DNA from 3 places in the Actinoplanes lobatus genome. Region 2 is predicted to be linked to each of the others. Evidence: predicted binding sites of a transcription regulator. Region 2 holds the regulator's gene; each other region holds the start of a gene.
What was found. Region 2 encodes HrcA, which represses chaperone genes, less so after heat shock. Its sites were predicted from a motif close to GGTTNGCACNCTCNNNNNGAGNGTGCNAACC; they were not measured.
Positions count from the first base shown of each region.

Region 1 (4,087 bases), 1.7 Mb from region 2:
TGGACAGCGCGATCAGCAGACCGATGAGGGTCGTCCCGTTCACGGCGGTGAGGACCGTGCGCGTCACGTGCCATCCCCGCCCGGCCATCAGGCCCGCCGTCGCATCTGGAGCTCGGTGAGGGCCGGAATGGTCGGATGCCGCAGGCGCACCCCGGTGTCGGCGAAACCCAGCTTCTCGTACGCCCGGACGGCCCGCCCGTTGCCGCACACCACCTCGAGCATCAGCTCGTCCCGCCCGGCCGCGGCCGACCAGTCGGCGACCGCCTCGATCAACTGCCCGAGGATCTTGCCGCCCCGGTACGCCGGAGTCAGGTACACCGCGAAGATCACCGTGCAGTGTGGCTCGTCCGGCAGCACGATCCCGCCGGCGTGCCCGACCAGCGGCCCACCCGGGTCGGCGATGAACTGGGCCGTCTCGAACCCCTCGGACGACTGCCGGATCCGCTGCCGGTAGCTCTCGTGCGGCCGGGCCGCCGCCTGCGCCAGGGTCTCCAGGAACGCGAGGGGGCTGTCCGCCAGCATCTCCAGCCGGAGCGCCCGCATGCGCCCGGCGTCCTCCGGGGTGACCCGGCGTACGTCCCAGTTCTCCATGGGTAATCCCTACCGCCGCGACAACCCGGTCGGCAACCGGGTTGTCGCGAAGCCGGGTGGCGGCCTGCGCCATGATTCGACGATGAACGATGGGCCCGAGGGGCTTTCCGGTATCCGGCTGCTGCGCGCCCGCCCGTGGGGGATCGCCCTGGCCGTGCTGCTCACCAGTGCCGCGTCGCTGGCGTACATGTGGGCGTGGCTGTCCCTGTTCCTGGGCTTCGGCCCGATGCCGTCGTTCGATCCGGGCGAGGCCCTGACCCGCTGGCTGGTCGTGCCGATCGCCGCGGAGATTCCGCAGACGCTGGCCCTGATCGTGATCGCGGTGCTGTCGCGGCGGCGGGTGACCGTGGGCCGGGCGCTGCTGCTGTGGATCGTCGCCGCGCTCGTCTCGACCGTGAAGAACATGCTGGACGCGGGCCTCGAGTTCGCGGTCGGCGTCCAGCTCGGCTTCGACCCGCTCGTCGTGGTGGCGATCGCCGGCGACCTGGTCGTGCTGATCGGCGTGGGCCTGCTGGCCCGGTGGCTGCTGCCGGCGCCCGGGTTCCCGGCGGTGCGGCCCGGCCGCGAGCTGACGGTGCTGATCGTTGCCTCGTTCGCCGTGACGGCGCTGAGCACGGTCTCGTTCACCGTGACGATGTTGATCGCGGACTCGTTCGTCGCGACGGCGTCCACGGCGCCCACGGCGTACGTCCTGGGGCAGGCGGCGTCCGCCGTCCTGTGGGCGGTCTTCACCGTCGGCTGGGCGGTTGCGGCGCTTGTCACGTCGGCTCCGGAGCGCTCGGAATGGTCCGGGGAGCCCGCTGAGCTGGGCTTTCAAGATCCTTAGCGGAAACCTGGGCTACCCCGGGGGTTTCGCGGGAAGATGGGGTTTCTTGCACTCGCCACCGGGGAGTGCTAAACAAGTGATTGGCACTCGCGCATGCTGAGTGCCAGCAGGTCGGGACGGTGGGGTTCCGGGCACGATGCTGCCATCGGCATCGGGGCACGGAGCCGGTCGTCGCGGGCTATCCGGCTCGGCCTGAGGACGTCACATCGCCAGGTGGTGGCGTCCACAGACTTCCTCAAAGTGCGGAGAGCGGGGCTGATGAGGCCCGGCGCCGCGGATGTCCGGGAGGACAACGCCGTATGGCCAAGATCATCGCATTCGACGAGGAGGCTCGCCGGGGCCTCGAGCGCGGTATGAACCAGCTCGCCGACGCGGTCAAGGTGACCCTCGGCCCCAAGGGCCGCAACGTGGTTCTCGAGAAGAAGTGGGGCGCCCCCACGATCACCAACGATGGTGTATCCATCGCCAAGGAGATCGAGCTCGAGGACACCTTCGAGAAGATCGGCGCCGAGCTGGTCAAGGAGGTCGCCAAGAAGACCGACGACGTCGCCGGTGACGGCACGACGACGGCGACCGTCCTGGCCCAGGCTCTGGTCCGTGAGGGTCTGCGCAACGTCGCCGCGGGCGCGAACCCGATGGCCCTGAAGCGGGGCATCGAGGCCGCCGTGGCCAGCGTCTCCGAGGCCCTCTCGCAGCTCGCGAAGGACGTGGAGACCAAGGAGCAGATCGCCTCCACCGCCTCCATCTCCGCCGGTGACTCCACGGTCGGCGAGATCATCGCCGAGGCCATGGACAAGGTCGGCAAGGAAGGCGTCATCACCGTCGAGGAGAGCAACACCTTCGGCCTCGAGCTGGAGCTCACCGAGGGTATGCGCTTCGACAAGGGCTACATCTCGGCGTACTTCATGACCGACGCCGAGCGCATGGAGGCCGTCTTCGACGACCCCTACATCCTCATCGCGAACAGCAAGATCTCCGCGGTCAAGGACCTGCTGCCGGTCCTCGAGAAGGTCATGCAGTCCGGCAAGCCGCTGGTCATCATCGCCGAGGACGTCGAGGGCGAGGCCCTGGCCACCCTGGTCGTCAACAAGGTCCGCGGCACCTTCAAGTCGGTCGCCGTCAAGGCCCCCGGCTTCGGTGACCGTCGCAAGGCCATGCTCGAGGACATCGCCATCCTCACCGGTGGCGCGGTCATCAGCGAGGAGGTCGGCCTCAAGCTCGACGCCGCCGACCTGTCGCTGCTGGGCCAGGCCCGCAAGGTCGTCATCACCAAGGACGAGACCACCATCGTCGACGGTGCCGGCAACGCCGAGCAGATCCAGGGCCGGGTCAACCAGATCCGTGCCGAGATCGAGCGCTCGGACTCCGACTACGACCGTGAGAAGCTGCAGGAGCGCCTGGCCAAGCTGGCCGGCGGTGTTGCGGTGATCAAGGTCGGCGCGGCCACCGAGGTCGAGCTCAAGGAGCGCAAGCACCGCATCGAGGACGCCGTTCGCAACGCGAAGGCGGCCGTCGAGGAGGGCATCGTGCCCGGTGGTGGTGTCGCGCTGGTGCAGGCCGGCAAGACCGCCTTCGACAAGCTGGACCTGTCGGGCGACGAGGCCACCGGTGCCAACATCGTCAAGGTCGCGCTCGACGCCCCGCTGCGTCAGATCGCCGTGAACGCCGGCCTCGAGGGCGGCGTCGTGGTGGAGAAGGTGCGCAACCTCGAGGCGGGCCACGGCCTCAACGCCGCGAACGGTGAGTACGTGGACCTGCTGGCCGCGGGCATCATCGACCCGGCCAAGGTGACCCGCTCGGCGCTCCAGAACGCCGCGTCGATCGCCGCGCTGTTCCTCACCACCGAGGCCGTCGTGGCCGACAAGCCCGAGAAGTCCCCGGCTCCGGCCGGCGCCCCGGGCGGCGGTGACATGGACTTCTGAGTCCATCAGTTCCCAACCGGAAGGCGGTCCGCTTCGGCGGGCCGCCTTCCGGCCTTCTGTGCGACGCCTCCCCAGGGGTGTGCCGGCGATATTCCCTCGCCTGGGCGACGCCTGTGGGGGCTAACCTGGGACGGATGCGTGATCCCTCCGTTTCCCGCAATTCGGCCGGCCGCCTGTCCCCGATCCGGCGCGCGGCCGACCTGCGCCGGCTGCGTGACGAGCAGTTCGACGTCCTGGTGATCGGTGGCGGCGCCACCGGCGCCGGCGCCGCGCTCGACGCCGCCTCCCGCGGCCTGAAGGTCGCCCTGGTGGAGGCGCGGGACCTGGCCGCCGGCACGTCCAGCCGCTCCAGCAAGCTGATCCACGGTGGCCTGCGCTACCTGGAGCAGCTGGAGCTGCACCTGGTCCACGAGGCGCTGACCGAGCGCGGCCTGCTGGCCACCCGGCTCGCGCCGCACCTGGTGCGCCCGGTCCCGATCCTGATCCCGCTGCCCAGCGCCGGCCTGCCCCGGCGGGCCTGGCAGCGCGGCTACTACGGGCTCGGCGTGGCCGCCTACGACGCGTTCGCCGGGATCTTCGGCACCGGGCGGGGCATGCCGCTGCACCGGCACCTCACCCGCGACGGCGCCCGGCACCTGTTCCCCAGCCTGCGGGCCGACCGGATCGCCGGGGCCATCCGCTACTACGACGGGCAGGTCGACGACGCCCGGCTGGTGACCAACCTGGCGCGGACCGCGGCCAGCCTGGG
Region 1 is NZ_JACHNC010000001.1:1,756,834-1,760,920, reverse strand. It holds gene BJ964_RS07940 (hypothetical protein) at 1-67, opposite strand, end outside; gene BJ964_RS07935 (GNAT family N-acetyltransferase) at 88-591, opposite strand; gene BJ964_RS07930 (hypothetical protein) at 674-1,417, shown strand; gene groL (chaperonin GroEL) at 1,717-3,339, shown strand; gene BJ964_RS07920 (glycerol-3-phosphate dehydrogenase/oxidase) at 3,474-4,087, shown strand, end outside.
Region 1: groL (chaperonin GroEL) is a predicted target of HrcA. The motif match lies at 1,496-1,526, and genes of this name have one in related genera.

Region 2 (4,087 bases):
CCAGCACGTCGGCGAGCATCTCGGCGGGCAGCTTGTCGCCGGGCTGGGCCGCGGCGGTCTCCTTGAGGTCGACGCCGGAGCAGAACACCGGGCCGGTATGGGACAGGACCACCACCCGGGAGTCCGGGTCGGCAGCCGACGCGGCCAGCGCGCCGAGCAGCCGCCGGAGCAGGGCGGTGGAGAGGGCGTTGCGGTTTCCGGGATTGTCCAGGGTAAGGGTGGTCACCCCGGCGCCGGTGGCGGTACGGACCAGATCCATGCCGGGAACCTTAACTACGCTTGTTGGATGGCCGGCGCACTCCCCGATGGTGAACCCGTACCCGACGACGGGTCGCTCCCCGACGAAGCCACCCGTGAGGTCGGCAAGGACGGGTTCGCCGTCTACGTCCACGTGCCGTTCTGCGCCAGCCGCTGCGGCTACTGCGACTTCAACACGTACACGGCGAGCGAACTGGGCGGCGGGGCGAGCCGCGAGGAGTACGCCGACACCGTCCTGGCCGAGCTGGCCCTGGCCGCCCGGGTGATCGAGCCGGGCCGGGTGGACACCGTCTTCGTCGGCGGCGGCACACCCACCCTGCTGCCGGCCGGCGACCTGGCCCGGATCCTGGAGGGCATCGACCGCACCTGGGGCCTGGCCCCCGGCGCCGAGGTGACCACCGAGGCCAACCCGGAGTCGGTGGACCCGGCCTACCTCCGGGAACTCCGCCGCGGCGGCTTCACCCGGATCTCGCTGGGCATGCAGTCGGCCGCCGAGAACGTGCTGCGGGTCCTGGACCGCAGGCACACCGCCGGGCGGGCGCCGCGGGCCGCCGCCGAGGCCCGGGAGGCCGGGTTCGAGCACGTCAACCTCGACCTGATCTACGGCACGCCGGGGGAGAGCCCGGAGGACTTCGCGGCCTCGCTGGACGCCGTGATCGGCGCCGGGGTGGATCACGTCAGCGCGTACGCCCTGATCGTCGAGGACGGCACCCGGATGGCCGGCCGGATGCGCCGGGGCGAGCTGCCGTACCCCTCGGACGACGTGGCGGCCGACCGCTACCTGGCCGCCGAGGCCGCGCTGAGCCAGGCCGGTCTCACCTGGTACGAGGTGTCCAACTGGGCGCAGCCGGGCGGGGAGTGCCGGCACAACCTGCTGTACTGGACCGGCGCCGACTGGTGGGGTCTCGGGCCGGGCGCGCACAGCCACGTCGGCGGGGTCCGCTGGTGGAACGTGAAGCACCCGGTGACGTACGCGAAACGCCTGGCCGCCGGGACCTCGCCGGGACACGCCCGGGAGACGCTGAGCGGTGACGACCGGCACATGGAGGACGTCATGCTCCGGGTCCGGCTGCGCGAGGGCATCCCGCTGGACCGGGTCGACGCCACGGGAGCCGCGCGGGCCATGGCGGACGGGCTGCTCGAGCCGGGGGCGTACGACGACGGCCGCCTCGTGCTCACGCTGCGCGGCCGCCTGCTGGCCGACGCGGTCATCCGTGACGTGGTGTGAGTCTCACCTGATGAAGCGCGCGCTCAGCGGATAGTTGAACGGCTCGTTGTTGGCCGCCTTCACACCGGCGACGACACCCAGGATGGTGGCGATGAGCCAGGCCGCGCCGACGATGAAGACGCCCACCCCGACGCAGATGAGCACGCTGCCGACCAGGCCGATGATGCCCCAGAGCAGCTGGAAGTTGAGCGCCTTGACGGCCTCCTCCCGCACGTACGGTGAGGTGTTCCCGCGAGCCAGCAGGGCGACCAGCGGCGCGATCCAGCCGAAGAACGTGCCGCCGAAGAACGCGCCGGCCGCCCCGCCGAAGTGCGCCACCAGGATCCAGGTGCGTTCGTCGCCGGCGGTGGACGGCGGCTTGTAGCCGTAGCCGTACCCCGGAGGCGGGTTGTAGGGAGGCGGCGGATATCCGCCCGGCGGCTGATAGCGGGCGGTCGGGTCGTCGTCCGGTGGGCGGGGCTGTTCTGTCATGAAAGACACGCTAGGACCCGCTATCGAGCCGGTCGACGACCGGGCAGGTACTTTCGATCATCGCGCTGCCGCCCCCGGCGACGTAGACTGGCACTCTATTAGCGGGAGTGCCAGAGGGGGAGGGGTCATATGAGTCTGGATGACCGCAAGCTCGAGGTGCTCCGGGCGATCGTCGAGGACTACGTCGACACCCAGGAGCCGGTCGGCAGCAAGGCCCTGGTGGACCGGCACAAGCTCGGCGTCTCTCCGGCCACCGTGCGTAACGACATGGCGGTGCTGGAGGAGGAGGGCTACATCCGGCAGCCGCACACCAGCGCCGGGCGCGTCCCCACCGACGCCGGCTACCGGCTCTTCGTCGACCGGCTCACCCGGATCAAGCCGCTCAGCCCGGCCGAGCGCCGCGCGATCGAGCGCTTCATGGTCGGCGCCGTCGACCTGGACGACGTGGTGCACCGCACGGTCCGCCTGCTGGCCCAGCTCACCCGCCAGGTCGCCGTCGTCCAGTACCCGAGCCTCTCCCGTTCCTCGGTGCGCCATCTGGAGCTTGTGCCGATCTCCACCACCCGCCTGATGCTCGTGATGATCACCGACACCGGCCGGGTCGAGCAGCGCCTCGTCGAGATGCCCGGCCCGGTGCACGACGGCGACGTGTGGGACCTGCGCCGTCGCGTCAACGAGAAACTCTCCGGTCAGCGGCTCGCCGACACCCCGCCCCTGGTGCAGCGGCTGGTCGACGAGTGTGACGATCCCGAGCGACGGGCCACGATGGCGTGCCTCGCGTCGGTACTCTTGGAGACCCTCGTCGAGCGGAGTGAGGAGCGCCTCGCCCTCGCCGGGACGGCCAACTTGACACGTGGCGGTGTGCTGGACTTCCAGGGCACGCTACGGCCCGTCCTCGAGGCTCTCGAGGAGGAGGTGATCCTGCTGAAGCTCATCGGCGACCTGGAGCCCCGGACCACCCGGGTCCGGATCGGTGACGAGAACGAGATCGACAACCTGCGGTCGGCGTCCGTGGTGAGCAGCGGTTACGGACCGGGCACCACGATCGTTGGTGGGCTCGGCGTGCTGGGGCCCACCCGGATGGACTACCCCGGCACTATCGCTACCGTTCGTGCAGTGGCACGCTACGTTGGCGACCTGTTGGCACAGAATTGACGGATTCGCGCAGACATTGAGGACTCCAAACCCCGTGGCCAAGGACTATTACGGAATTCTCGGTGTGAGCCGGGAGGCAACCGACGACGAGATCAAGCGCGCCTACCGCAAACTCGCTCGGCAGTACCACCCGGACGTCAACCCGGATCCGGAAGCGCACGACAAGTTCAAAGAGATCAACGCGGCGTACGAGGTCCTCTCCGACGACCAGAAGCGCCAGATCGTCGATCTCGGCGGTGACCCGCTCGCGCCCGGTGGCGGCATGCCCGGCGGCGCCGGCGGCGCCGGCCCGTTCGTCGGCTTCCAGGACATCATGGACGCCTTCTTCGGCACGGCCGCCGGTGGCGGCTCCCGGGGCCCGCGCCCGCGCACCCGTCCCGGCGCCGACGCCATCCTGCGTCTCGAGCTGGACCTGGTGGAGACCGCCTTCGGGGTGGAGGCGCCGATCACCGTCGACACCGCGGTGCTCTGCACCCAGTGCTCCGGCGCCGGCACCGCGCCCGGCACCCACCTGGCCACCTGCGACGTCTGCGCGGGCCGCGGCGAGGTCCAGTCGGTGCAGCGCACCTTCCTCGGCCAGGTCGTCTCGGCGCGCCCCTGCCAGAACTGCCAGGGCCACGGCACGGTCATCCCGAGCCCCTGCCCGACCTGCGCCGGCGACGGCCGGATAAGGACACGCCGCTCGCTCACCGTCAAGATCCCGGCGGGCGTCGAGGACGGCATGCGGATCCGCCTGGCCCAGCAGGGCGAGGTCGGCCCCGGCGGCGGCACCGCCGGCGATCTCTACGTGGAGATCCACGAGCGGCCGCACGACGTCTACTCGCGCAAGGGCGACGACCTGCACTGCCGGGTCACCCTGCCGATGACCGCGGCCGCGCTCGGCACCCGGATGACCATCAAGACCCTCGACGGCGAAGAGAACATCGAGGTCAAACCGGGCACCCAGCCAGCCAGCACGCTGCGTATCCGCGGCAA
Region 2 is NZ_JACHNC010000001.1:3,473,465-3,477,551, forward strand. It holds gene BJ964_RS16160 (enoyl-CoA hydratase-related protein) at 1-259, opposite strand, end outside; gene hemW (radical SAM family heme chaperone HemW) at 287-1,486, shown strand; gene BJ964_RS16170 (DUF4870 domain-containing protein) at 1,490-1,957, opposite strand; gene hrcA (heat-inducible transcriptional repressor HrcA) at 2,087-3,112, shown strand; gene dnaJ (molecular chaperone DnaJ) at 3,147-4,087, shown strand, end outside.

Region 3 (4,087 bases), 540 kb from region 2:
CTTGCCCACCACGACGTAGCCGTCGTGGCCGGCGTTCTGCGCGATCCAGCGCAGCGGCTCGACCAGCGACTTGCGGACGATGCCGACGCCGAGCGCCTCCTCGCCGCTGAGGCCCAGGTTGCCCTCGAGCTCCTTGGCGACCTGCGCGAGAGCGGCGCCGCCGCCCGGGACGGTGCCCTCCTCGACGGCCGCCTTGGTCGCCGCGATGGCGTCCTCGATGCGGTGCTTGCGCTCCTTCATCTCGACCTCGGTGGCCGCGCCGACCTTGATCACCGCGATGCCGCCGGAGAGCTTGGCCAGCCGCTCCGCGAGCTTCTCACGGTCCCAGTCGGAGTCGGACGCCTCGATCTCCTTGCGGATCTGCGCGACCCGGTCGGCGACGTCGGACGAGTTGCCGCCGCCGTCGACGATCGTGGTGTTCTCCTTGTCGACGACGATCCGCCGGGCGCTGCCCAGCGACTCGATGCCGACCTGGTCGAGTTTGTAGCCCAGCTCGGGGGCGATCAGCTCGCCACCGGTGGCGATCGCCAGGTCCTGGAGGATCGCCTTGCGGCGGTCACCGAAACCGGGCGCCTTCACCGCGGCGACCTTGATGGTCTTGCGCAGCGAGTTGACCACCAGGGTGGACAGGGCCTGGCCCTCGACGTCCTCCGCGACGATCAGCAGCGGCTTGCCGGTCTGGAGAACCTTCTCCAGCAGCGGAAGCAGCTCCTCGATGCTGGAGATCTTCTGGGTGGTGATGAGGATGTGCGCGTCCTCCAGCACCGCCTCCTGCGACTCGGCGTCGGTCACGAAGTTCGGCGAGATGAAGCCCTTGTCGAACTGGAGACCCTCGGTCACCTCGAGCTCGGTCTGCAGCGCCGAGCCCTCCTCGACGGTGATCACACCGTCGCGGCCGACCCGGTCCATCGCGTCGGCGATCAGCTTGCCGATGTTCGCGTCCTGCGCCGAGATGGTGGCGACGTTGGCGATCGCCTTGTGGTCGGCGACCTCGACGGCCTTGGCCAGCAGCGCCTTGGACACGGCCTCGGCGGCCTGGTCCATGCCCCGCTTGAGGCCGATCGGGTTGGCGCCCGCGGTCACGTTGCGCAGGCCCTCGCGGACCAGCGCCTGCGCGAGAACGGTCGCCGTGGTGGTCCCGTCACCGGCGACGTCGTTGGTCTTGGTCGCCACCTCCTTGACGAGCTGCGCGCCGAGGTTCTCGTACGGGTCGGTGAGCTCGATCTCCTTGGCGATGGTCACGCCGTCGTTGGTGATCGTGGGAGCGCCGAACTTCTTGTCCAGGACGACGTTGCGTCCGCGCGGCCCGAGGGTGACCTTGACCGTGTCGGCGAGCGTGTTGACGCCGTGCTCCAGGAGGTGCCGGGCGTCGTCAGAGAAGCTGAGGATCTTCGCCATGTATTGGTCCCTTCACGCACGGGCGCCCTGCCCCGAGAATCGGAACAGGGCGCCTGCACAGACGGTTAGGTCTTACTTCTCGATGACCGCGAGGACGTCGCGGGCGGAGAGCACCAGGTACTCCTCGCCGGCGTACTTGACCTCGGTGCCGCCGTACTTCGAGTAGAGAACAACGTCGCCGACCTTGACGTCGAGCGGGACGCGGTTGCCCTTGTCGTCGATCCGGCCGGGGCCGACGGCGAGGACGGTGCCCTCCTGGGGCTTCTCCTTGGCGGTGTCGGGGATCACGATGCCGGAGGCGGTCGTGGTCTCAGCCTCGTTCGCCTGGACCACGATGCGGTCCTCGAGCGGCTTGATCGCAACCTTGGTCGCGGTAGTCACGGGCATACCCTCCTGGGTACAGGTTTCGCCGGCCTTGAACCAGGCCGGTCAATGCCTCATGCCACCGGGCGGGGCCGTCGTCGCGGGTGCCGGTCCGCCTGGTGCCTAACCGCACGGACGGGCCGGGCGGCTGGCACCCTCATGGTGAGAGTGCTAACCGGAGACTATGCCGGAACTAGCACTCCGTCAACCAGAGTGCCAACCTGTCACGCCAGGGAGAATGCCTTACGTGACACCTGAGTTGTTGCAACTGTTGCGGACCCCGGAGGGGTCGAAAGCCCTGGCCGTGGCGGCCGAGGTGACCGGCGGTGAGCCGCTCGCCGCGGCCTCGGCCATGCGGGCCCGGGGCTTCGGCGCGGAACTCGCCGCGGCCGCCTTGACCCAGGCTAGTTTGCGTGAGCGCGCCGCAGGCAAGTTCGGCGCGGACGCCGCCGCGATGTTCTTCACCCGGGCCGGGCTGGAGCAGGCGACACGCTCGGCCGTCGCGGACCGGCGGGCGGCGCGGCTCGCCGCCGCCGGCGTCGGGACCCTCGCCGATCTGGGGTGCGGGCTGGGCTCCGACGCGCTGGCGGCGGCCCGGCACGGCATCTCCGTGTACGCCGTGGACGCCGACCCGCTGACCGCCGCCCTGGCCGCCGCGAACGCCGAGGCCGCCGGGCTGTCCGGCCGGATCACCGTGGAGTGTGCGGACGCCACCACGGTCGAGGTCGAGCGGTACGACGCGGTCTTCGCCGACCCGGCCCGCCGTCAGGCCGGTCGCGGCCGGGTGTTCGACCCGAAGGCCTACTCGCCGCCGTGGGACTTCATCGCCGGCCTGCCCGTACGGGTGCCCCGCACGGTGCTGAAACTGGCGCCCGGCATCGACCACGGCCTGCTGCCGCCGGGCGCCGAGGGGGAGTGGGTCAGTGTCGGCGGCAACCTGGTCGAGGCGGCCTTCTGGTGCGGCCCGCTGGCGTCCGCGCAGCGCCGGGCCACCCTGATCAACGGCTCCGAGGTGACCGGACTGACCGGCTCGGGCCTGGAACGGGCGCCGGTCGGCCCGGTCGGCGCCTGGATCTACGACCTCGACCCGGCGGTGATCCGCTCGCACCTGGTGGCCGAGTTCGCCGCGAGCGTGGGCGGGTGGCTGGCCGACCCGGAGATCGCCTACGTCTACACCGACGAGCCGGTGGACACGCCGTTCGCCCGCCGCCTCGGGGTGACCGACGTGCTGCCGTTCTCGCTCAAACGGCTGCGGGCGCTGCTGCGCGAGCGTGGCGTCGGGGTGCTGGAGATCCGCAAGCGGGGCTCTGCGCTGGTGCCCGACCAGTTGCGCAAGGATCTCAAGCTGTCCGGTCCGAACACGGCGGGCCTGCTGCTGACCCGGGTGGACGGGGCTCCCACGGCGCTCCTGACAACAACGGCGTAACAGGTCGGAATCGGACGTGCGCGGAGATCGGCCGCGGTAGTACCGTGCCGCGCATGGTCAAGAAAGCGGCCGGCACGCCGGCCACCGCCTTGCTCACCGCGGAGCGGGTGGCGCACACCCTGCATCCGTACGACGTGTCGCCGGACGCCCCGCAGTACGGGGCGCTGGTGGCGCAGGCTCTCGGGGTCGAGCCGCACCGGCTGTTCAAGACTCTGGTGGCCGAGGTGGACGGCCGGCTCGTGGTCGGGGTGGTGCCGGTGACCGGCGATCTCGACCTGAAGGCGCTGGCGTCCGCGGCCGGCGGCAAGCGCGCGATCCTGGCCGACCGGGCCGCCGCCGAGCGCAGCAGTGGGTATGTGCGGGGCGGGATCAGCCCGCTCGGCCAGCGCAAGCTATTGCCCACCGTGATCGATGACTCGGCAACCGGACTGGAGACCATGTACGTCTCGGCCGGCCGCCGTGGGTTGCAGGTGGCGTTGGCGCCCGTCGACCTCATCCGCCTGACTGGTGCGACGGTCGCCCCGATCCGAGCGGCCGGATCCTAGTACCGGCTGTTCTTCGTGGTGTGGTTCGCGGTCGGCGAAAAAACTAACCTAGCGTTACGGCATGCCGATCTCGGGGGACTTCGGGGGGCTGGACGGTTGCCCTGGTGGCACGGGCGTGTTGCCGGATTGTTATCCCTCGTTACGAGATAGACGGCCGTTGCGGCTTGTGTTCTCGGCCACGTTGGGAATACGTTGCCGGGCACAACAAACCGGTTCCTAATCCATCGGCGCTACTCAGAGACACGGTGCTCCCAGGTGCCACGTCTCTGCAAATCCGACACAAGGCCCCGGATTTACCCCCCGAAAGGAAATAAGGGATGCGTAAGGGACTGTTCGCCCTTGCCGCGGTCGGCCT
Region 3 is NZ_JACHNC010000001.1:2,930,496-2,934,582, forward strand. It holds gene groL (chaperonin GroEL) at 1-1,398, opposite strand, end outside; gene groES (co-chaperone GroES) at 1,471-1,785, opposite strand; gene BJ964_RS13615 (class I SAM-dependent methyltransferase) at 2,000-3,187, shown strand; gene ybaK (Cys-tRNA(Pro) deacylase) at 3,241-3,732, shown strand; gene BJ964_RS13625 (sugar ABC transporter substrate-binding protein) at 4,050-4,087, shown strand, end outside.
Region 3: groES (co-chaperone GroES) is a predicted target of HrcA. The motif match lies at 1,908-1,938, and genes of this name have one in related genera.